One region of the Streptomyces sp. NPDC004658 genome, then DNA from elsewhere that is predicted to be linked to it. Evidence: riboswitches for the same ligand, from Rfam matches in the RefSeq annotation. Region 1 holds a riboswitch; each other region holds the start of a gene.
What was found. Region 1 has a riboswitch for S-adenosylmethionine ahead of ABZV94_RS23765 (aminotransferase class V-fold PLP-dependent enzyme). Riboswitches for the same ligand answer to the same signal wherever they lie in the genome.
Positions count from the first base shown of each region.

Region 2: linked by a shared signal. The riboswitch ahead of ABZV94_RS18660 (hypothetical protein) and the one ahead of ABZV94_RS23765 (aminotransferase class V-fold PLP-dependent enzyme) in region 1 are both predicted to bind S-adenosylmethionine.
Region 3: linked by a shared signal. The riboswitch ahead of ABZV94_RS33955 (amino acid ABC transporter permease) and the one ahead of ABZV94_RS23765 (aminotransferase class V-fold PLP-dependent enzyme) in region 1 are both predicted to bind S-adenosylmethionine.

Region 1 covers NZ_JBEXKG010000074.1:24-7,311, reverse strand. Annotated here, with positions in the region: gene ABZV94_RS23785 (c-type cytochrome) at 1-470, shown strand, start outside; gene ABZV94_RS23780 (Rieske 2Fe-2S domain-containing protein) at 467-1,525, shown strand; gene ABZV94_RS23775 (cytochrome bc complex cytochrome b subunit) at 1,522-3,159, shown strand; gene trpD (anthranilate phosphoribosyltransferase) at 3,282-4,346, shown strand; SAM riboswitch class IV at 4,420-4,537, shown strand; gene ABZV94_RS23765 (aminotransferase class V-fold PLP-dependent enzyme) at 4,679-6,040, shown strand; gene ABZV94_RS23760 (protein kinase) at 6,091-7,257, shown strand.
Region 2 covers NZ_JBEXKG010000047.1:44,918-52,205, reverse strand. Annotated here, with positions in the region: gene ABZV94_RS18670 (hypothetical protein) at 65-400, opposite strand; gene ABZV94_RS18665 (DUF3293 domain-containing protein) at 550-1,062, opposite strand; SAM riboswitch class IV at 1,342-1,452, shown strand; gene ABZV94_RS18660 (hypothetical protein) at 1,509-2,573, shown strand; gene ABZV94_RS18655 (nuclear transport factor 2 family protein) at 2,785-3,084, opposite strand; gene ABZV94_RS18650 (NADP-dependent oxidoreductase) at 3,081-4,079, opposite strand; gene ABZV94_RS18645 (LysR family transcriptional regulator) at 4,201-5,076, shown strand; gene ABZV94_RS18640 (hypothetical protein) at 5,353-7,092, opposite strand.
Region 3 covers NZ_JBEXKG010000158.1:2,216-9,503, reverse strand. Annotated here, with positions in the region: gene ABZV94_RS33985 (NtaA/DmoA family FMN-dependent monooxygenase) at 1-438, opposite strand, end outside; gene ABZV94_RS33980 (LLM class flavin-dependent oxidoreductase) at 465-1,667, opposite strand; gene ABZV94_RS33975 (putative leader peptide) at 1,817-1,930, opposite strand; gene ABZV94_RS33970 (GNAT family N-acetyltransferase) at 1,945-2,754, opposite strand; gene ABZV94_RS33965 (ABC transporter substrate-binding protein) at 2,802-3,821, opposite strand; gene ABZV94_RS33960 (amino acid ABC transporter ATP-binding protein) at 3,974-4,765, opposite strand; gene ABZV94_RS33955 (amino acid ABC transporter permease) at 4,762-5,745, opposite strand; SAM riboswitch class IV at 6,097-6,207, opposite strand; gene ABZV94_RS33950 (glutathione S-transferase C-terminal domain-containing protein) at 6,285-7,172, opposite strand; gene ABZV94_RS33945 (putative leader peptide) at 7,255-7,288, opposite strand, start outside.

The DNA of each region.
Region 1 (7,288 bases):
AGATCGACCAGCTCGCCGCGTACGTCGCCTCGCTGGGCGCCGGCCCGACCGTGCCCACGAAGGAGCAGTACGGCCCCGAGGGCGCGGACATCGCCAAGGGCGGTGAGCTGTTCCGCACCAACTGCGCGCAGTGCCACAACTTCACCGGCAAGGGCGGCGCCCTGACCAAGGGCAAGTTCGCGCCGAGCCTGGAGGGTGTCGCTCCGAAGCACATCTACGAGGCCATGCAGACGGGCCCGCAGAACATGCCGTCCTTCCCCGACACCACGCTGTCGGAGAAGAACAAGAAGGACATCATCGCGTACCTGAACGCGGTCGACGGCGACAAGACCGAGAACCCGGGTGGTCTGGAGCTGGGCGGCCTCGGGCCGGTCAGTGAGGGTCTGTTCGGCTGGATCTTCGGCCTGGGCACGCTCATCGTGGTCGCCGTCTGGGTCGCCGCTCGGACCGCAAAGGCCAAGAAGTCATGAGTAGCCAAGACATTCCAGAAGAGAACCTGCCCGCTGAGCAGGACCACGCGCACGGCGCGGTAGGGATCGCGGACGAGGAGAACCCGTTCGCGGACCCGGGGCTTCCCCCGCACGAGCACCGGATCCAGGACATCGACGAGCGGGCCGCCAAGCGGTCCGAGCGCAACGTCGCCCTGCTGTTCACGGTGTCGATGCTGGCCACCATCGGCTTCATCGTCGCTTACCTGGCCATCCCGCACGACAAGCAGATCTTCGTCTTCCCGATCGGGCACATCAACGCGCTGAACTTCGCGCTGGGCCTGACCCTCGGTGTGGCGCTGTTCTGCATCGGCGCGGGCGCGGTCCACTGGGCCCGCACCCTGATGTCCGACGTGGAGGTCGCCGACGACCGTCACCCGATCGAGGCCTCCCCCGAGGTCCGGGAGAAGGTCCACGCGGACTTCCGCCAGGGTGCCAAGGAGTCGGCGCTCGGCCGCCGCAAGCTGATCCGCAACACGATGTTCGGCGCGCTGGCCCTGGTGCCGCTCTCCGGCGTCATGCTGCTCGGCGGTCTCGGCCCGGCGCCGGGGACCAAGCTGCGCCACACCATGTGGGCCAAGGGCAAGCGCCTGGTCAACATGAACACGAACCAGCCGCTGCGTCCTGAGGACGTCGCCGTCGGCTCGCTCACCTTCGCCAAGCCGGACGGCCTGGAGGAGCACTCCGAGGAGTTCCAGACGGAGATCGCCAAGGCCGCCCTGATGATCGTCCGGCTCCAGCCGGGCAACATCAAGGACAAGCGCGAGCTGGAGTGGTCGCACGAGGGCATCGTCGCGTACTCGAAGATCTGCACCCACGTCGGCTGCCCGATCTCCCTGTACGAGCAGCAGACGCACCACGTGCTGTGCCCGTGCCACCAGTCCACCTTCGACCTCTCCGACGGTGCCCGAGTGATCTTCGGTCCCGCCGGCCACGCCCTGCCGCAGCTGCGCATCGGCGTGGACAGTGAGGGTTACCTCCAGGCGCTCGGCGACTTCGAGGAGCCCGTCGGTCCTGCATTCTGGGAGCGCGGATGAGTACTTCAGCGAACGAGACCTCCCGCTCGCGCGGGCAGGCACCGGCCGGCGAGCGTCTCGCCGACTGGGCCGACGGCCGGCTCGGGATCTACTCCCTGGCCAAGGCCAACATGCGCAAGATCTTCCCCGACCACTGGTCGTTCATGTTGGGTGAGGTCTGCCTCTACAGCTTCATCATCATCATCCTGACGGGTGTCTACCTGACGCTGTTCTTCCACCCGTCGATGAACGAGGTGGAGTACCACGGCTCCTACGTCCCGCTCCAGGGACAGCTGATGTCCGAGGCGTTCAGCTCGACCCTGCACATCTCCTTCGATGTGCGCGGTGGTCTGCTCGTCCGGCAGATCCACCACTGGGGCGCCGTCGTCTTCATCGCCGGCATGTTCGTGCACATGATGCGCGTGTTCTTCACCGGCGCGTTCCGCAAGCCGCGTGAGATCAACTGGCTGTTCGGCTTCCTGCTGCTCGTCCTGGGCATGTTCACCGGCTTCACCGGTTACTCGCTCCCGGACGACCTGCTCTCCGGCACCGGTGTCCGCTTCATGGAGGGCGCGATCCTGTCCGTGCCGATCGTCGGCACGTACATCTCGTTCTTCCTCTTCGGCGGGGAGTTCCCGGGCGGCGACTTCGTGGCCCGCTTCTACTCGATCCACATCCTGCTGCTGCCGGGCATCATGCTCGGCCTGGTGGTGGGCCACCTGATCCTGGTCTTCTACCACAAGCACACGCAGTTCGCGGGCCCCGGCAAGACGAACAAGAACGTCGTCGGCATGCCGCTGCTGCCGGTGTACATGGCGAAGGCCGGCGGCTTCTTCTTCCTGGTCTTCGGCGTGCTCGCGGCCCTCGCCGCCATCGCGCAGATCAACCCGATCTGGGCCATCGGCCCCTACCGGCCGGACCAGGTGTCCACCGGCGCCCAGCCGGACTGGTACATGGGCATGGCCGAGGGCCTGATCCGCGCCATGCCGGGCTGGGAGATCAACTTCTGGGGCCACACGCTCGTCCTCGGCGTGTTCATCCCGCTGGTGCTGTTCGGCGTGATCCTGGGCGCGATCGCGGTGTACCCGTTCATCGAGGCCTGGGTCACCGGCGACAAGCGCGAGCACCACATCCTGGACCGCCCGCGCAACGCGCCGACCCGTACGGCGTTCGGTGTCGCCTGGCTGACCGTGTACTTCGTGATGCTGATCGGTGGCGGCAACGACATCTTCGCCACGCATTTCCACCTGTCGATCAACGCGGTCACCTGGTTCGTGCGGATCGCCTACTTCGTGGCTCCGGTCATCGCGTTCATCGCCACCAAGCGGATCTGCCTGGGCCTCCAGCGCCGCGACCGCGACAAGGTGCTGCACGGCCGCGAGACCGGCATCATCAAGCGGCTGCCGCACGGTGAGTTCATCGAGGTGCACGAGCCGCTCAGCCAGGAGCAGCTGCACACGCTCACCGCGCACGAGCAGTACCAGCCGGCCGAGATCGGTCCGACGGTCGACGAGAACGGGGTCGAGCGCAAGATCCCTGCCTCGCAGAAGCTGCGGGCGAAGCTGTCCACCGCCTACTTCGGCGAGGACAACCAGATCCCGAAGCCGACCGTCGAGGAGTACAAGGAGATCACGAGCGGCCACGGCCACCACTGATCCCCGCGTCGCCACGCCACACCGAGGGGCCCCGTCCGGGTTGCGGACGGGGCCCCTCGCCCTTCCGTCCGGCTGGATAGGGTGGTGTACGACGTAGCAGGAACCTGTTCAAGGAGCGGCTGATGAGCGCTGTGACCCCCGCTGGAGGCGACACCGCGGCGGGCCGCTCCTGGCCCGCCCTGCTGAACGGTCTGCTGGAGGGCCGGGACCTGTCCGCCGACGACACCGCGTGGGCGATGGACCTGATCATGCGCGGGGAGGCGACCGACGCGCAGATCGCCGGGTTCATGGTGGCCCTGCGCGCCAAGGGCGAGACGGTCCAGGAGATCACCGGACTGGTCCGGACGATGTACGCGCACGCCAACGTCATCGAGGTGCCCGGGCCGGCCGTCGACATCGTCGGCACCGGCGGCGACGGCGCCAAGACGGTGAACATCTCCACCATGTCCTCGATCGTCGTCGCGGGCGCGGGCGCGAAGGTCGTCAAGCACGGCAACCGCGCCGCGTCCTCCGCCTCCGGCTCCTCCGACGTCCTGGAGAAGCTGGGGATCAACCTCAACCTGACCCCGCAGCGGGTGGCTGAGGTGGCCGAAGAGGCCGGCATCACCATCTGCTTCGCGGTGCGGTTCCACCCGTCGCTGCGCCATGTCGCCGCGGCCCGCGGCCAGTTGGGCATCCGCACCACCTTCAACGTGCTGGGCCCGCTGACCAACCCCGCGCAGGTGCGGTCGCAGGCCGTCGGTGTCGCGGATCCCCGCATGGCGCCGATCGTCGCCGGTGTCCTCGCCGAGCGCGGCAACTCCGCGCTGGTCTTCCGGGGCGACGACGGCCTGGACGAGCTGACCGTCACCGCCCCCTCCCGGGTCTGGGTGGTCCGGGACGGCAAGGTCACGGAAGAGGTCTTCGACCCCCGGGACGTCGGCATCGACCTCGTCCCCGTGGACGCCCTGCGCGGTGCCGACGCCTCCTACAACGCCGAGGTCGCCCGGCGGCTGCTGGACGGCGAGAAGGGGGCCGTACGGGACGCCGTCCTGCTGAACTCGGCGGCGGCGCTGGTGGCCCTGGAGCCGGCGGACGCGCCGCTCACCGAGCAGATCCGCGCGGGCATGGCGCGAGCCGCGGAGTCGATCGACTCGGGCGCGGCCAAGCGCACCCTGGACCGCTGGGTGGCCGTCAGCAACGCCTGACACCCTCGGGAGTCGTCCCGCGATCCGGACACGGGTTGCGGGACGACGATCACTCACGTACGTTCCTGTACCAGGTCATGAGTGACAGTCATGAGGCCCCGGCCGACTGTCCGGCAACCCTCCGTCCGTGGCGGGGTGCCCCGGGTGAAGACCAGGTCGTACGGCAGCAAGGCCTACGGCAAGCGCGGACCCCTCGCCAACCAGGGGTCCTGGTCGTTCGAGGGAGTCTTCCGTGAGCAAGCGAATGCGTTAGGGCCGCAGAGCCCCGCCTCCGCACACCCCTTCGCAGTCCCTTTCTGCCTTTCTCGCATTCCTGTCACGGGAGTTCCGCCATGTCTGTCTCCACCGCTGCCGCCGACCAGACCGTTTGCACCCCTCTGCCCGTTCTCGGGCGAGATGTCACCGTCCCGCTGGTCACCGGCGGCGAAGTCACCTACGCCGCCCTGGACTACGCGGCCAGCGCCCCCGCCCTCCAGCGCGTCTGGGACGACGTCGCCGCGTACGCGCCGTACTACGGCAGTGTGCACCGCGGCGCCGGCTACCTCTCCCAGCTCTCCACCGACCTGTTCGAGAACGCCCGCCGGACCGTCGCCGACTTCCTCGGCTGCCGCCCCGCCGACCAGGTGATCTTCACCCGTTCCACCACCGACTCCCTGAACCTGCTGGCCCGGGCGGTCCCGGCCGACTGCCAGGTCTTCGTCTTCGAGACGGAGCACCACGCCTCCCTGCTGCCCTGGCAGGACGCGCGGGTCACCTACCTCAACGCCCCGCGCACCCCGCGGCAGGCCGTGGAGACCCTGGAGCGGGCCCTCGCCGACCGCGACCCGCACGGCCCGGCCCTGGTCTGCGTCACCGGCGCCTCCAACGTCACCGGCGAGCTGTGGCCGGTGCGCGAACTGGCCGCCGCCGCGCACGCCCACGGCGCCCGCATCGTCCTGGACGCCGCCCAGCTGGCCCCGCACCACCCGGTGGACCTGCGCGACCTGGACGTCGACTGGGTCGCCTTCTCCGGCCACAAGCTGTACGCCCCCTTCGGCTCCGGTGTCCTGGCCGGCCGCGCCGACTGGCTCCAGGCGGCCGACCCGTACCTCGCGGGCGGCGGCGCCAGCCGCAAGGTCACCCGGCGCGAGGACGGCGGCGTGGCCGTCGAGTGGCACGAGACCGCCGCCCGGCACGAGGCCGGCTCCCCGAACGTCATCGGCGCCTACGCCATCGCCTCCGCCTGCAAGGCCCTCACCGAGGCCGGCTGGGACACCCTCGTCGCCCGCGAGCGGCACCTGATCGCCAAGGTCCGCGAGGGCCTGGCCGCCGTTCCCGAGGTGAAGGTGCTGTCCCTCTTCGGCGACGACGCCCCGCGCGTCGGCGTGATCTCCTTCGTCGTCGAGGGCTGGAACAGCTCCCACTTCGCCGCCGCGCTCTCCGCCGAGTACGGCATCGGTGTCCGCGACGGCCTGTTCTGCGCCCACCCGCTGGTCCGCACCCTGCTCGGCAGCGACCCGCAGAGCCAGGGCGAGTGCGGTGCCCCCGAGGCCGCCCCCGGCGAGAAGTCCCTCAACGCCATCCGCGTGAGCTTCGGCGCGGGCACGCCGGACGAGCACGTGGAGCGCTTCGTGAACGCCGTCAGGGAGCTGGTGGCGGAAGGCGCGAAGTGGCAGTACCGCACGGAGGACGGCCGCTGCGTGCCGGCGGTCTGACGGCGCTATAACCTCCCCTTGACACCACGTCGGACAGGGGGAGCCCGTCAGTGCAGCCGCTGCGCGCCACAGACCCTCGCCACATCGGCCCGTACACCACCACGCACAGACTGGGCGCGGGCGGCATGGGCGAGGTCTACCTCGCCGAGTCCCGCACCGGACTGCGGCTCGCGGTGAAGGTCGTACGGGCCGAGCACGCCGAGGACCGCACCTTCCGCGCCCGCTTCCGCCACGAGGTCCGCGCCGCCCAGACCGTCGGCGGCGCGGACACGTACACCGCACGGGTCGTGGACGCCGACACCGAGGCCGAACGGCCCTGGATGGCCACGGAGTTCGTCTCCGGACCGAACCTGCGGGACGCCGTCCTGGACCACGGTGCGCTGCCGCGGGCCGCGGTCGGCATCCTCGCCGGCGCGCTCGGCGAGGCGCTGGCGGCCATCCACGCCAAGGGGCTGGTCCACCGCGACCTGAAGCCGTCGAACATCCTGCTGGGCCCGGACGGGCCCCGGGTCATCGACTTCGGGATCGTCCGGGCGCTGGAGGCCACCTCGCTGACCCGCACCGGCGCGGTCGTCGGCTCGGTCGGCTACGTCTCGCCGGAGCAGATCCGCAACGGCGGCCAGGTCGGCCCGCCCAGCGACGTCTTCTCCCTCGGCGCGGTCCTCGCGTACGCGGCGGCGGGCCGGGAGCCGTTCGGCGAGGGCCAGGACTCGGTGGTCCTGCTGCGCATCCTGACCCGCGACTTCGACCTGTCCGGGGTGCCGGAGGACATCCGCCCGCTGGTGACGGCCTGCCTGCGCGAGGAGCCGCTGGAGCGCCCGGAGCCCGCGGAGGTCGTGGCGAGCGCCGGGTTCACCCCGGACACCCTGCGCGCGGCTGTCCGCCCCGGCTGGTACGGCCCCGCGGCCCGGCCCCGCCCGACCCCGGACGACCACCCCAGCGGGGTGGAGTACCTGGCCCCCGACCCCACCCTCCCGGCCGACTCGACCGGGACGGCCACCGTTGCGACCCCTACGAACGGCCCGGCGGGCTCGTCGGCCATGGCGGCCCCGGGGGACTCGGGTACCCCTGCCGCTCCCGGGTCCTCGGCCGGCCCTGCCACCCCGAGCGGCTCGGCCACCGTCGCCACGACCGCGAACGGCCCGGCGGGCTCGTCGGCCATGGCGGCCCCGCCGGACTCGGTCTCCGGCACGGTGATCGTGGCCAGCGGGATGTAGATCTGGGTTCCGGCCGGAACCGGTGCGACCG
Region 2 (7,288 bases), on a different contig from region 1:
AGTTGCTCGGCCGCGAACGCACCCCCACGGCCGGCACCACTGCCAGCACCCACGGGGATGGTCCCTACTTGCGCTCGTCCAGGGGGTTGTCGTCGGCGTCGATGTACTGCTCGGTCTGGGTGTAGCCCATGGTGAGGCTGTTGCGGCGCCGCCTGCCGATGGAGATCACGCGCAGTTCCAGGCGCTTAGTCCAACCGGCCACGTCGGCCGGGGAGAGCGGCCCGACTTTGCACTGGCGCAGCCAGAGCACGGGGTCGAAGCGGTCCGCGGTGCTGGTCAGGGCGTCGGCGAGGTTGAAGGCGATGGTTCGGCGGGCGTGGAAGTCCTGGTCGTCGGATTCAGCGATGGCCGCGGAGATGGTTTCGAAGTCGGCGCGGCTCATCTGTCGGTTCGTGGCCATGGGGCCCCTCCTGGCTCGAGGTGGTTGCTGTTCGGGTGCGGCAGGGACCGCCGGACTCGGATGTCGAGTCGGACGGCCCGCACGCAGGGGGATGCGCATGAATCACGCAGCGATGGACGTGCGCTGTCCTTAGATGGCGCGGGCGCTGCTCAGACGGGCGGACTGACCTGCGCTGTCTCCGGCCCGGCGGGCGGAGGTGCCGTAGAGGGTGCGTGGGAGCTCCCAGGCGCCCTTCGCCTGCTCCTGGTACCCGCGGGGATGGTCCCAACAGCGTCATGCACGAGGACCACGCCTATGTCCGTCGCGCCGCCGTCGCAGGACATCAGACACCGGGCGCCGGGGGCTCGGGCGAAGACCGCGTCCTGGCCGGAGCACCGCCCCGGTTCACGCGCCGCCGAGTCGCTCGGACCCGCGATGGCGACGCTCTGCTCGATGTGCGTGCCGTGCGCATCGCCTCCCGCTGCGGGCCACCACCCGAGCCCTCGCCGGTCGAACTCGTCGAGTAGCCGCGCCTGGGTGCCGGCGTTGTCCTCGGCGAGGACGGGGCGGGCGCAAGGGTCGGACGCCGTGACGACGAGGGGGGCGGCGGTGCCAGCAGGTCCCGGGAGTTCAGGGAAAGGGCCCTCGGCCGTGCCTCGCGGACGCGGATCGATCCGTACCATTCGGCCCTGGAATCGGATATCGACGACCGTGCGCCGGTAGAGTTCCGAGTTCGGTGGTGTGGTCGCAGCGTCAGTGACCTGCACGAGGGCCTCCTGTGGACGAAGGACCCCCTTACCCACCGGCAGGGAGATCGGTGCTCGCTCCCACAGGTTCGTGGGAGCCGGTCCTCGGCGCGATCGGCGCTGTGACCGAGCGGAACAATGCCACAGCACTGGTCGTGTGGCAAAGCGTTGTGGATCACGTTGTGCAGATCCGGAATGGGTGTTAGCTTCGCGCCCGGTTACGAGTTCCAGCGTCAAGTCCCGGCTTGCAGGCCGACATCCACCGTTCGCCGCGGATGCCCCGGGTGACGACCAGCCCAGCGCGCGGTGCGTTGGAAACCGCAGATCACCGGGGTGCGGAAGTGCACTACCGGGGTCCATCGGCTCCGGAAGGTTGATCGCCTGTGCCCGTTTCCGACGCGATCCCCGAAGTGCCGATGGAGCGGCAGACCCAGAAGCCTGAGCGGGCATCCGAACCCGCCATGTCTGCCGTCGCAGAGCCGGGCCGCGCAGGTCTGGTGACCATCGGCCTCGATGCTGCCCGTGCGCTGTTCCGCACGGCCGAGGCGAGCGGCTCCGGCCGGCCAGGGACTGACGAAGTCTTCGACCAGTGGCTCGACCGCGGATTCGACGTCGTCTTCTACCGCAGCGCGGGCCGATCCCTTCAGGCACGTGCTGTCAACCAGGAGGATCGTGTTCCAGGGTCGCTGATCAGCGGTCGTATCGGGAAAGCCCGGTTGGAGTCGGTCTGCCTCAATCCTCGTCGGCGCGCGCCTGCGGGTCCGCAGGAGCCGGGCCCGGTGTCTGCGGAAGGTGAGGAGGCCGACGGGACGGATCCTCGGACGGTTGCCGGCATGCCCGGCAACCGCCGGGGAGACGAGGAAGCCAAGCGGCGGTACGCGAAGGTGGAGTACCAGCAGGACACGGGCTGTGTTCTGACGGTCGTGGACGACCTCACCGAAGGAACGGGACGGGAGTCAGCCCATCACCTGGGCGGGGACATCACCTCGGACACCGACGGAGATTGGTTCGAAGCGCTCACCACCCTCACCGAACTCGCCCAGGCAAGGCTGGAAACGGAGGGATGGACCCCGGACGGCCTCTGGCAGATCCAGTGGTGGAGCAGCTCGTGCGACGTCACGGACCCGCCGTACGAGACCCTTGAAGTGTTCGAAGAGTACGGCTTCGATCCGGACGAGATCACGCGGCACTATGTGTGCATCTACAGCCGGGGCAGCCACGGCTACACCGTCGAGTTCTCTGCGGAGCACCGGGGAGAGGACCACGTCATGTACCTCCAGCTGGAGTTGGATGCCGACGGCAAGGAGCTGGGCAGCGGCAGTCTCGAAGAACTGCGGAGCCACCTGGAGCAAGCGACGGAACGGGTGCGGGAGGCCGGCTACACCCCGCTCGATGGCGACTGGAGCGTCCACTGGACACGCTGTCACGTGCCTTTGACCGAGCGGTGACCGGCTGACGGCCCCAGGCCAAGGCGTTCTGCGCCCTGTTGCTCCCGTTGGCCAGGGTGTCATGAGCATCATGCGAGAGCAGCACCCCAACGAGTACAGCGCCCTCCTTCAGGAGCCCTGGCGGCGGAGTGCGGGCCTTCGCGCCGCTCAGTTGGGTGCTCAGGCCACTCGAGCGCTTCACCCGGGCTGGGAATCGCACAGAGCTGGCGGATCAAGAACCCGGGTCGCCGAACCCGATCGCGCACCCCCGCACCTCGGTGGTGGCGGCGCCCGTCGTCGTGACCACGACGTTGCCCAGGTGGTGCCGCACCCTTCCGGTCCGGGCCGTGTGCCCGTCACGGATGAAGTCGAGCACCGCCGCGCGTCCGGCGACCGAGCCGGGCACCCCCTGTCCGGGCATCGTGAAGGTCCAGGTGGTGTCCTCGGTCAGGACCGCTTCCAGCTCGGCCGCATTCAGCTCGTCCAGGGCATGGGCGTAGTGCGCCACCGCCTGCTGGAGGTCGGCGATCACGAGACCACCGTCAGCACGATCTTGCCCTGGATGTGGCCCTGCGCGGCTCGCGTGTGTGCGCTGGCCGCTTCGGACAGCGGGTAGGTGCTGTCCACCCCGACCTGGAGCTTGCCTTCGTCGAACAGGCGCCCGATCTCGGCGAGCTGGGGGCCGTTGGAACGCACCTGAATGTTCGAGACGGTGATGCCAAGACGCGCCGTCTCCTCCGGATCGTACTGGGCGAAGAACACCGGAAGCATGGTGCCGCCGCGCTTGAGCACGGTCAGGAAACGTGAACTGTCCGGGCCACCGACGGTGTCGATCACCAGGTCGACGCCGCTGACCACGTCCGTGACCTGGGTCGTGGTGTAGTCGATGAACTCATCCGTGCCGAGCTTGCGCAGGAACTGCTGGTGCCGCCCCGAGGCCACCGCGATGACGTGTGCCCCCTTCCACTTCGCCAGCTGCACCGCGAAGTGACCCACTCCACCAGCGGCCCCGTTGACCAGCACGGTCATCCCTGGCGTGATCGGCACCGGCTGGTGCACCTGGCCGGTGAACGGAGACGGCACGTCGTGGCCGAGGTCGACCAGGTACTGCCAGGCCGTCAGCACGGCCATCGGCGCCCCGGCCGCCTCAACGTGGTCGAGACCGGCCGGCTTGTGAGCCAGGTCGGAAGCCGGCGCGGCCACGTACTCGGCGTACGTCCGGCCGTCGAATCCCGGGAACCGCAGCATGCCGAAGACCTCGTCACCGACGGCGAACCCGGACACGTCCGGAGCGACCGCCACGACCACGCCCGACATGTCCGTTCCGGGGATGAGAGGGAACTCCAGCACCGGCCTCATCTCGGCCGGCATGACCTTCATCCCCTCACGCAGGTACCAGTCCGGCGGGTTGATGCCCACCGCGTGCACCCGCACGAGCACCTCGCCCGGACCGATCTCGGGAACCGGCACCTCGTCGTACCGCAGAACTTCCGGGCCGCCCGCCTCGTGGAACTGGATCGCCTTCATCGCGCCTGTCGCTTTCTCAGGGAAACGTTGCTCCTTCAGTCAAGGCCCCGGACGGCATGGCCGTCCAAGACCCCTTCGGCAACCCGTCATTCCGAAACGGCATGACGCGTACCCTGGAACGGTGAACGATCTCGGACAGGACCTGGAACTGCGGCTGGTGCGCTACTTCACCGTGGTGGCGGCGCACCAGCATTTCGGCCGGGCCGCCGCCGACCTGCACGTGGCCCAGCCGGCGCTGAGCCGCCAGATCCAACGGCTCGAGAAATATCTCGGCACACGACTGCTGGACCGCACACCCCAGGGAACCCGGCTCACTCCGGCCGGCCAGACATTCCTCCCTCGGGCCCAAGCCCTGCTGCAGGCCGCCCGCCAGGCCGAACTAGCCGTCCGTGAACAAGCCCAGACCGAACGCATCACCATCGGCTACGTCGAAGACCTGGTGATCACCGCCGCCGTACGGGAACTACGCCACCGTCACCCGGACGCCGAGATCGCCACCCGGCATCTGCGCTGCCGCGACGTCGGCGCACTGTCCGACAAGCGCGTCGACGCCCTGATCGCGCGAACCCCGCTGCCGCTCACAGCCGACAACGTGTCCACGACTCCCCTGTACGAGGAACCCCGGATGCTCGTGATCCCCCGCGGCCATCCCTGGGCCGACCGCGCGTCGGTGACCGCGGAAGAACTGGCCGACGAAGAGGCGGCCCCGTGCGCGTTCGAGACCGCGGACTGGACGTCCTACCGGATCCTCGGGGCCGGCGTGCCGCCGATCGAGAGCTACGAGGACAAGCTCGAACTCGTCGCGAGTGGCAGGGCGATCGCCGTCCTACCGGTCGGCGATCGGCGCAGCTCGCTGCGTCCCGACCTCGTAACCGTCCCGATCGAGGGTGCTCCCTCCAGCCAGGTCGTCCTGGTCAGCCGCAAGGGCGACCCGAATCCAATGATCAGGAATCTCCGGCTGGCTGCCAAGGCCGTCCTGGCCGCCCCGCCATCCTGACCGGAACCAGGCCGGGCGACGACCATGGGCGGCAGGTCTGCCACGGCCTCCGCCTGGAGGCCCGCCGGCTCACCGCAGGCTGAACACCGCTCGACGCACTGCCCGTCTTGTCGCCCACCACGACAGCTACGCCGACCCGCACGGCGCCGACGTCACCGCGCTCCTGGCCGACGCCCTGGCGCGGGTGAGCGTGTGACCACCAGGGGCCTGTACGAGACCAGGTGGAAGAAGGCGTCCGAGTCGTCCTGTACCCGGAAGTCCACGGCCGCAGCGCGGTCAGGTGCGCGAACCGCGCCCCCGGCGCCGCAGTTCCCTCCGGCGCTGTCGCTCCTGCTTGTCCTCGGCCCGGCGGGCGCGTTGGTACGCGCGGATCAGCACGGCGTGGGACCGTGGCACCAGCTCGGGCAGGGCCTGTCGTGCCAGGTTGTACATGTCGCGGGAAACCGGGGCGCTGAGGGCGGGGCGGGACCCAGGCTCCGGCTTGCGCAGACCCTCGGCGATCCAGAGGTCCACCCGCTCGGGACGGGCGAGCACCCTGGCGCCGCGCACGGCGTGGTAGCCGTGTGCCGACGGGTGGCTCGCGACGTACCGTTGCAGGATCTCGCCCGCCGCGGGGAAGTCCTCGCAGGCCCGGCAGAGCAGGCCCGCCAGGTGCTCGGAGCGATGTGCGTCCAGTCCCGGCCACAGGCGGTCGAACAGGTCCGGCTCGGTGCGCAGCCGTGTTGTCAGGAACCAGTGGGTGAAGGTCTCCGGTCCGATCCAGGGTTCCGCCATGCGGGTGGCCGGGTGCGTCCCGCCGTGCAGCGCGAGCGCCCAGGTCACCCAGGCGTATGCCGCGGACCAGATCTGCTCCTCCTCCAGTCCCGCGAACTCGGGGAGCCGTTCGAGGGCGTGTGCGGCGCTGACGTATTCCCGATGACCCGTCAACAGCAGGGTCAGCATGACGCGTTCCGGCAGGCCGGGGTGGTCGGGCAGCCGGGGCAGCGCGGGAACGCCCGGTCCGGTGAACGACGCGGCGCTGCGCCGCCAGCGCCGGCGCTCCCGTTCGAAGAGGACACCGGCGACTTCCTCGAAGCGCCGGGGGACTGCGCGCACCGGCTCACCGGTCAGCGCGGTGACGAGGGCCTGGGCGTGCAGATCGAGGGGGGTCTGGAGGGGAGTCCGCTCGGGCCGGACGGGCACGGTGCCCAGGGAGGAACCGGCGTGAGCCGCCTCGGTGTCGTCCGCCCGCCCGGTGCCCGCGGCGTCTGAGAGGGCCGCGGTGAAGGCGGCCACTGCCTCCGCGTGGCGCTCGGCCAGAACGGCCTGGCCGAGCACCGGTGGCGCGAGATTCAATACGGGCGCGTCGGCGAGGAAGCGGAGCACGTCGGGGTCGCCTTGGGAGTAGTTCAGTTCCTCGCCGACCACGGCACGGAAGCGTTCGGCGTGCTGGACGACGAAGAGCAGGCGCACCGGCGTCGTGTCGTGTGCACGCGCACCGAACTCCAGTAGCAGCGGGACGACGTCCGCGCGGACCACCGAGTGCAGATGGCTGTCGACGTCGGAGCGCAGGTCGGCATCGTCCACCACGACCAGCGCCGGCCTGGCCCGGTCGCGTAACGCCGGGAACAGTTGCCGGTGGCCGCGCAGCAACCGCCCGGCGGTCCACGAATCGCCGAGCGCCCGCACGAGTTCCAGCGCCAGCCGTGATCTGCCGACGCCGCGGTCACCGGCGAGCAGCATGATCGGGTGCGGATCGGTCTCGTCCTCGCACCAGTGCCGCAGCCGGGCCAGCTCGTCGTCGCGGTCGCGGAAGGGGACGGGGCTGTGCAGCGGCGACAGCAGCCGGAAGACACTGGGGTCCGCAACCGCCTCGGCCGGGTGCGGGACTGGGTTCTCCAGCATCTCCCGGTAGGCGTGGAAGCGCTTAACCCGCAGGATGCGCCGTTCGATCACCTCGGCTCCGGCGGCTGCCGCTCCCCCTGCACCGATCAGGGCGACGGTCTGCCACCACGGCCCCTCCCACTCACGGGGCATGGCCACCCGCACGCAGAGCGCGAGCCACCCGACGACGACGCAGACCACGCCGCTCCAGTGGAGTACGTCCGCCGATCTCCGCAGCCCTTTCCCGGGCTCCCCATCGTCCCAGCAACCCCGTTCCGCACTTCGGCGACCCTCCGTGCCCACGCCCACGCATCCCTCCCCGCCCGCGCCTGCCCAAGGCCCTCATGGT
Region 3 (7,288 bases), on a different contig from region 1:
GGGCAGGAAGCCGCCGCGCCGGAAGTTCTCGCCGGTGAAGGCGTCCCAGGAGGTGACCACGTTCCACGCGGACCGGCCGCCGGAGAGGTGGTCGAGGCTCGCGAACTGGCGGGCCACCTCGTACGGTTCGTTGAACGTGGAGTTGATGGTGCCGGTCAGGCCCAGCCGGTCGGTGACGGCGGCCAGCGCGGCGAGCACGGTGAAGGTGTCGGGGCGGCCGACCACGTCCAGGTCGTAGATCTGGCCGCCCTGTTCGCGCAGCCGGAGTCCCTCGGCGAGGAACAGGAAGTCGAACTTGGCCCGTTCGGCGGTCCGCGCGAAGTGCGCGAAGGAGCTGAACTCGATGTGGCTGCCGGCGGCCGGGTCGCTCCACACGGTGGTGTTGTTGACACCGGGGAAGTGGGCGGCCAGGTGGATCTGCTTCAGCGGCTTGCTCATGGCGGTACGGTCGTCCTCTCCGGCGGTCAGGCGGCTGCGTAGCGGTTGGCGGGGCGGGCGAGGCCGAGGAGACCGCGCAGGGTGCCGGCCTCGTAGGCGTCCCGGAAGCGGCGGCGGCGCTGCAGCTCGGGCACCAGGTCCTGGGTGATCCGGGGCAGGTCGTGGCCGGCGACCGCGGGCCGCAGCCGGAACCCGGTCAGTCCGCCCGCCGCCAGCTCCTCCAGCAGATCGGCGAGTTGGGCGGCCGTACCGGTGAAGATCCGGGCGTCGCTGGTGTACGGCTCGCCCGCGAGGGTGTCGAGGCGGTCGCGGCGGGCCTCGGCCCCGGCCCGGCTGTCGTCCAGGAAGACGACGAGGTCACCGAAGACGTGCAGCGTCTCGCCGGCGCGGCCCGCCGCCTCCTGCTCGGCACGGATCTCCGCGACGATCGCCCGGGCCTGGTCGGCGTCGTGCGGGGTGACGTACCCGACGTCGGCCTGGCGGGCCACGAGCCGGTACGGGACGGTCTGGTGGGCGAGGGCGGTGACCAGGGGCTGGCCCTGCGGCGGGCGGGGTGTGATGGACGGGCCCTTGACGCTGAACCAGCGGCCCTCGAAGTCGATGTAGTGCAGCTTGTCCCGGTCGATGAAGCGGCCGGTCGCCGCGTCCCGGATCTCGGCGTCGTCCTCCCAGCTGTCCCAGAGCCGGCGGATCACTTCCACGTGGTCGGCGGCCTCGTCGAACAGGTCGGTGATCGCCTGCTGTGCGTCCGGGCTGTCGAAGCCGTCGATCCGGGGGATGGTGCGCCGGCCGAAGTGCGCGGCCTCGTCCGGGCGGAAGCTGGTCCGCACCCGCAGGCCCGCGCGTCCGGTGCTGACGTAGTCGAGGGTGGCGATGGCCTTGGAGATGTGGAACGGCTCGGTGTGCGTGGCCACTACGGTCGGGACCAGGCCTATGTTCCGGGTGACCGGGGCGACGCGGGAGGCGATGAGGACCGCGTCGAGCAGGCCGCGGACCTGGTCGGTGCGCTCGTCGGGTGCGAGGAGCCGGGAGGACTGCGGGCCGAGGCCGTCCTCGATGGTGACGAAGTCGAGCAGACCGCGTTCGGCCTCGGTGATCAGGTCGGTCCAGTAGCCGGCGGTGAACAGGTCGCGGGGGCGTGCGACCGGCTCGCGCCAGGACGCCGGGTGCCATCCGGTGCCGTCCAGGGCGACGGCGAGGTGCAGGGGTGCGGAGGGAGCTGAGGACACGTCGGTGCCTTCCTTGATGTCCGATGTCCGTACGGGGCCACCGGCCCGCGGGGCCGGCGGCGGCCGGGGCGGGCGGCGCGGGCCCCGGGCGGGCGTGGCGGGAGGAGCCCCTGGCCGGGGCGAGGGCCGGGGCGAGGGCCGGGGAGAGGTCAGGGGCGACAGAGCGCGGCGGACACGCGCTGGAGGTCTATGTGCGGCCGGGAGTGCAGCCGGACGGACCGGTACGGGTGCGGGGCGCGCGGCGGGCGTGCCTGCGGGGGCACTCGGGTCACGGCCGTCACCTCCGTCCGTCGGGCGTGGCGGGCCGGGCCGGCGTCCGCCCGGTGGATCCCGTCGTGACGTCCAACGTCCGCCCGGCGCCGGTTGTTCCCGGGCTGCGCAGGTGCACGATGCGGGAGCGGCGGCGCAGGGTGAAACCGAGCGACTCGTAGAGCCGGATCGCGGACGTGTTGCCGGCCGCGGCGTGCAGGAACGGGGTGTCCCCGCGTTCCCGGACGCCGGCCGCGACCGCGCGCACCAGCCGGGTGGCCAGTCCCCGGCCGCGGTAGGCGGGGTCGGTGCACACGGCGCTGATCTCGGTCCAGCCGGGCAGCCGCAGCCTCTCCCCCGCCATGGCGACGAGCCGGCCCCGGTGCCGGATGCCGAGGTAGGTGCCCATCTCGACGGTCCGTCCCAGGAACGGGCCCGGCCGGGTGCGGGCCACCAGATCGAGGATCTCGGGGACGTCGCCGGCTCCCAACCGCACCGCCTCGGGAGCCGGTTCGGCCCGCAGAGCGGTGTCCACGAGCTGGACGCCGATGCCCTCGCCGAGCACCTCCCAGCCGTCCGGAACCCGCTCGACCGGCTTGACCCGCACCGGGTGTCCCGGACCGACGAGGGTGTGCAGGTCGGCCCAGGCCGCCGGGTCCGCCGGGTCGGCGAGCGCCGCGAAGGCGTAGGTCTCCGGCCGGTAGCGGGCCGCGCGGCCGTACCGGTCGGCGAGCGGGGCGTGCGGGCCGGTGAGGGCGGCCCACACGGCGTTGTCCAGGACGGCGGTGCCGGGCAGGGGCGGGGCCGTGCCGGTGCGGACGCCGGTCGGGTGAGCCACGGGAGCGACGCCCTCTTTCGACTCCATATCGACAGATCGATGAATCGTCAGGAGTTGTCCAGCGGCAGACCGGGCGGGTTGACCTCCGACTTCGCCACGGACTCGTTCGAGAGGCCGTAGGCGGCCAGCCACTTGCCGTACTGCCCGTGCTCGATCAGGTAGTTGAGGGCGTCGGCGAGCGGCTCGGCGAGCCCGCTGTCCTTCTTGGCGGTGGCGGCGATCAGGCCCTGGAGCGTCTCGCCTGCGCCGGAGAAGCTGCCGGCGTTGCGGGTGGCGTTGGGCGTGTTCGCGGTCTGCCGGGCCCGGTAGGCGACCGCGGGGTTGGGACCGAAGAAGGCGTCGATCTTGCCGCTGCTCAGGGCCAGGTTGGTGGCGTTCTGGTCCGGGAAGTACTTGACGGTGAGCTTCTTGCCCTCCTTGGCGAGCTTGGCCTTCCACTCCAGGAGGATCTTCTCCTGGTTGGTGCCGGCGCCCACGCTGACCGTCTTGCCGGCGAGGTTCTCGTAGTCGCCGTCGAAGTTCCAGGGGTTCTTCTTCAGCACCTCGAAGGCCAGGTTGTCCTTGCGGTAGGAGGCGAACTCGTACTTCCTCTTGCGTTCCTCGGTGACGGTGACGTTGGAGAAGGCCACGTCGACCTTGCCGCTGTCGACGCCGACGAAGAGGTTCTCCCAGGTGGAGTTCCTGATCTCGGGCTTCAGGCCCAGGACCGCGGCGACCAGGCGGCCGAGGTCGGGCTCGGAGCCGGTGAGGGTCTTCTGGTCGCTGCCCACGAAGTTCAGGGGGGCGGAGCCCGACGGCAGGGCGCCGACGCCGATGACGAGCTTGCCGCTCCTGCGCACGGAGGCCGGCAGTTCGGCGCTGATGGACTTCACTTCGGAGACCTTCAGCGCGGTCTCCTTGGCGGCTCCGTTGGACAGCCGTCCCACGGTCACCGTGCCGGTGGTGTCGGTCTTGGTGACGGCCTCGCTGTCGCCCCCGCAGGCGGCGAGCCCGGTGGCGAGGGCGGTGACGGCGGTCGCCGCGGAGATGCCGCGGATCAGGGCGCGACGGGAGAGGTGGGTAGGCATGGCGTGACTGTCCTTGTCTCGCTGATGAGGGTGGGTGTGTGGTGTGGGGGTGGGCTGGGTGCCGTGGGGGGCGGTGGTCGTGGAGGATCCGGGCGGCAGGGCCGGGGCGGCCTGCCCGGGTGGGCGGCGCGGAGCGGCCCGCGGGGGTCCGGTCAGAGCACCTTGCCGAGGAATTCCCGGGTCCGTGCGTGCCGGGGCCGGTCGAGCACCTCGCCGGGCGGCCCCTGCTCGACGATCCGGCCGCCGTCGATGAAGACGACCCGGTCGGCGACCTCGCGGGCGAAGCCGATCTCGTGGCTCACGATGACGAGGGTGGTGCCGCCGCTCGCCAGGTCCTTGATGACGGCCAGCACCTCGCCGACGAGTTCGGGGTCGAGTGCGGAGGTCGGCTCGTCGAAGAGGATGATCCCGGGCCGCAGGGCGAGGGCGCGGGCGATGGCGACGCGCTGCTGCTGACCACCGGACAACTGCCGGGGGTAGGCGCCGGTCTTGTCGCCGAGGCCGACGCGGTCGAGGAGTTCGAAGGCGAGTTCCTGGGCCGCCACCCTGCTCAGCCTGCCGGTGGCGGCGGGGGCCGCGGCGACGTTCTCCAGGACGGTCAGGTGCGGGAAGAGGTTGAAGTTCTGGAAGACGAAGCCGATCCGGCTGCGCTGGGCGAGGATGGCGCGCTCGCTGAGTTCCTTGAGCCGGCCCCCGTGCCGCTTCACCCCGATCAGCTCGCCGTCCACGCTGACGTGGCCGGTCTCGGGCTTCTCCAGGTGGTTGAGGACCCTGAGCAGCGTGGACTTGCCGGAGCCGGACGGGCCGAGGATCACCGTGACCTCGCCGGGGCGGACGGTCAGGTCGATGCCGTCGAGTACGTGGTGGGAGCCGTACCACTTGTGGACGCCGTGCACTTCGAGCGCGGCGGGCGCGGTCTTCGGGAGGGTCTGCGCGGTGGTCATACGGCGGCCTCCCGGCGCAGCCGGGCCCGCAGGCCGGCCAGTCCGGCCCGGGCTTTCTGCAAGGGGGTCGGCGGCAGGGTGCGGGTGGCACCCCGGGCGTAGTACCGCTCGACGTAGAACTGGACGACGGACACGGCGCTGGTGAGGATCAGGTACCAGACGGTGGCGACCATCAGCAGCGGCACCACGTCACCGGGGTAGGTGCTGCCCATCGACTGCACCGCGCCGAACAGGTCCAGCAGCGACACGTAGAAGACCAGGGACGTGCTCTTGATGAGGCCGATCAGCTGGTTGACGTAGTTCGGCGTGATGGACCTGAGGGCCTGCGGGAAGACGATCCTGCGGAACTGGTAGCCCTGGGGCAGGCCGAGCGCGGCGGCCGCCTCGTGCTGTCCCTGGTCGACGGAGAGGATGCCGCCGCGGACCACCTCGGCCGCGTACGCCGCCTCGTTGAGGCTGAGGCCGATCACGGCGATCGTCATGTCGGTGGCCAGCCGGGACTCGTCGAAGGTGACGAAGGCGGGCCCGAAGGGCACCCCGAGGCTCAACGTCTTGTACAGGGCGCTGAAGTTGTACAGGAAGATCAGTACGACGATGAGCGGTACGGAGCGGAACAGCCAGGTGTAGGTCCAGCTGACCGCGCGCAGCACCGGGCTTCCGGAGAGCCGGGCAAGTGCCAGCAGGATGCCGCCGAGCAGTCCCAGGACGGCGCTGAGCGCGGCGACTTCGAGGGTGACGAGGAGGCCGTCGAGGACGGTGGGGCGCAGGAACCAGTAGCGGAAGCGGTCCCACTGGTAGAAGGGGTTCGTGACCAGTCCGTGCAGGATCTGCGCGACGAGCACGAGGACGACGGCGGTGACGATCCACCGGCCGGGGCGGCGCAGCGGCTGTACTCGCTGCGGTTCCAAGGGCTTTGACGGGGTGTCGGCGGGGGCCGGCGCCTCGGCTAGGGAGACGGCGGCGCCTGGGGCTTCACTCATGGCGGCTCCGGCGGAGTCGGTCACCCCGGGGCCGCGCGGGAGCGGAGGTGGGCCACGACGGCACTGCGGCACGAGGCGGCGCACGGACAGGCGCGGAACCGGGGGCTGGGCGGACAACGGCACATCCGGCGGACGGTGTGCGGCGGGAACGCGGGGCTGGGAGGAGACGTCAGCCCTGACAGCGGGCAGAGCCCGGTGCGGTACACAGTGCGCTGTTCACGCGGAGCAGATCGACGGCGCGGTCGGCGACGAGGAGACCGGCGTACGACGGTACGCAGCCCTGGGGGCGGCTCGCGGCCGTCCTGGGAGCTGCGTACATGGCGTCACCTGTCACTGTTCCGGCCCCGTGGGGCCTCGCGCTTACCGAAAACGTCATCCGGTCCGGTCGTCACCTGGGGCACCCCACCGCGATGCGAGGGTTGCCGGTCAGCGAGCCAGGGCTTGGCGCTGACGCTCATGACCGTTCTGAGCCGTAAGTAAGGCAGTTGACCGTTCGAATGTCAACGGTCGTCCGCCAAGTGGACATCGGCGGCGGGCTCTCACCTGCGAGAAGCGTCGGAAGTGTCTGCCGCGTGGCCTGCCCAGTCCAGGATCTGGACAGCTGCTCCGGCGGCCTCCAGACCCTGGCAGCGGCCGTGGTGGCGGCGGGCGATGCCGTCGAGGTCGAGGTGGCGGCCGAAGGCGGGGCGGGCGGCCAGGCGGCGGGCGTAGGCCCACAGGGAGCGGTGGTCGGCGATGCGGTGCACGGCGGAGGCGTCGAGGTGGCAGCGGTGGACGGTGTCGAGCTGCACGAGCGTGACCCACAGGTCGATGTCGGCGGCGGTGAGCCGGTCGTCGGCCAGGTACTCCTCGCCGCTCAGCCGTCGCTCCAGCCGGCCCAGGGTGTCCAGCAGCACGTCGAGGGCGGCGGCCCGTTCGGCCGGGTCGGCACCGGCGCGTCCGGCGCGCTGGGCGGCCTCCTCGATGCCCTCGGCGCACATCCGCTCGACGGCCTCGATCACGGACTCCAGCCCGGAGGGGTAGAGGCGGTCGTGGCCGCCCGGCCGGAACAGGTCCAGGTCGCGCAGGATGCCGGGGGTGTGGGTGCTGACGATGCGTCCGGACCAGTCGTCGCTGAGCACGGGCGCGAGCGCCGGGCCGGTGTAGTGGTGGGCGCTCGCCTCGTAGAGCGGGCGGAGCGCCGCGTGGCCGCCGCCGGGACAGTCCGGGACGGCGGGCAGGAGGGTGACCGGACAGTGGGCTTCCAGTCCGAGCAGGCTGTGGCCGACGGCGAGGCGCAGCCCGTCGGGGCAGGCGGTCGACAGATGGAGCCGGTAGCGGTGCGGCACGGCGTAGTGGCCGCTGCGCGCGTCCCGGCCGATCCGGCCCCGGAAGACCGGCGCGGTACCGGGGGTGGACGGGACGGCGGCGAGCGGAGTGATGGACATGCGTCTCCCCGGGTGGTGGGTGTGCGGAGGGGCGCGGCCGGCGCGGGCGTGACCGGTCGGTGGAGGCGAAGGGGCGCCCGGCTCAGCGGCGGTGGCTGATCGCGCTGCAGACACGC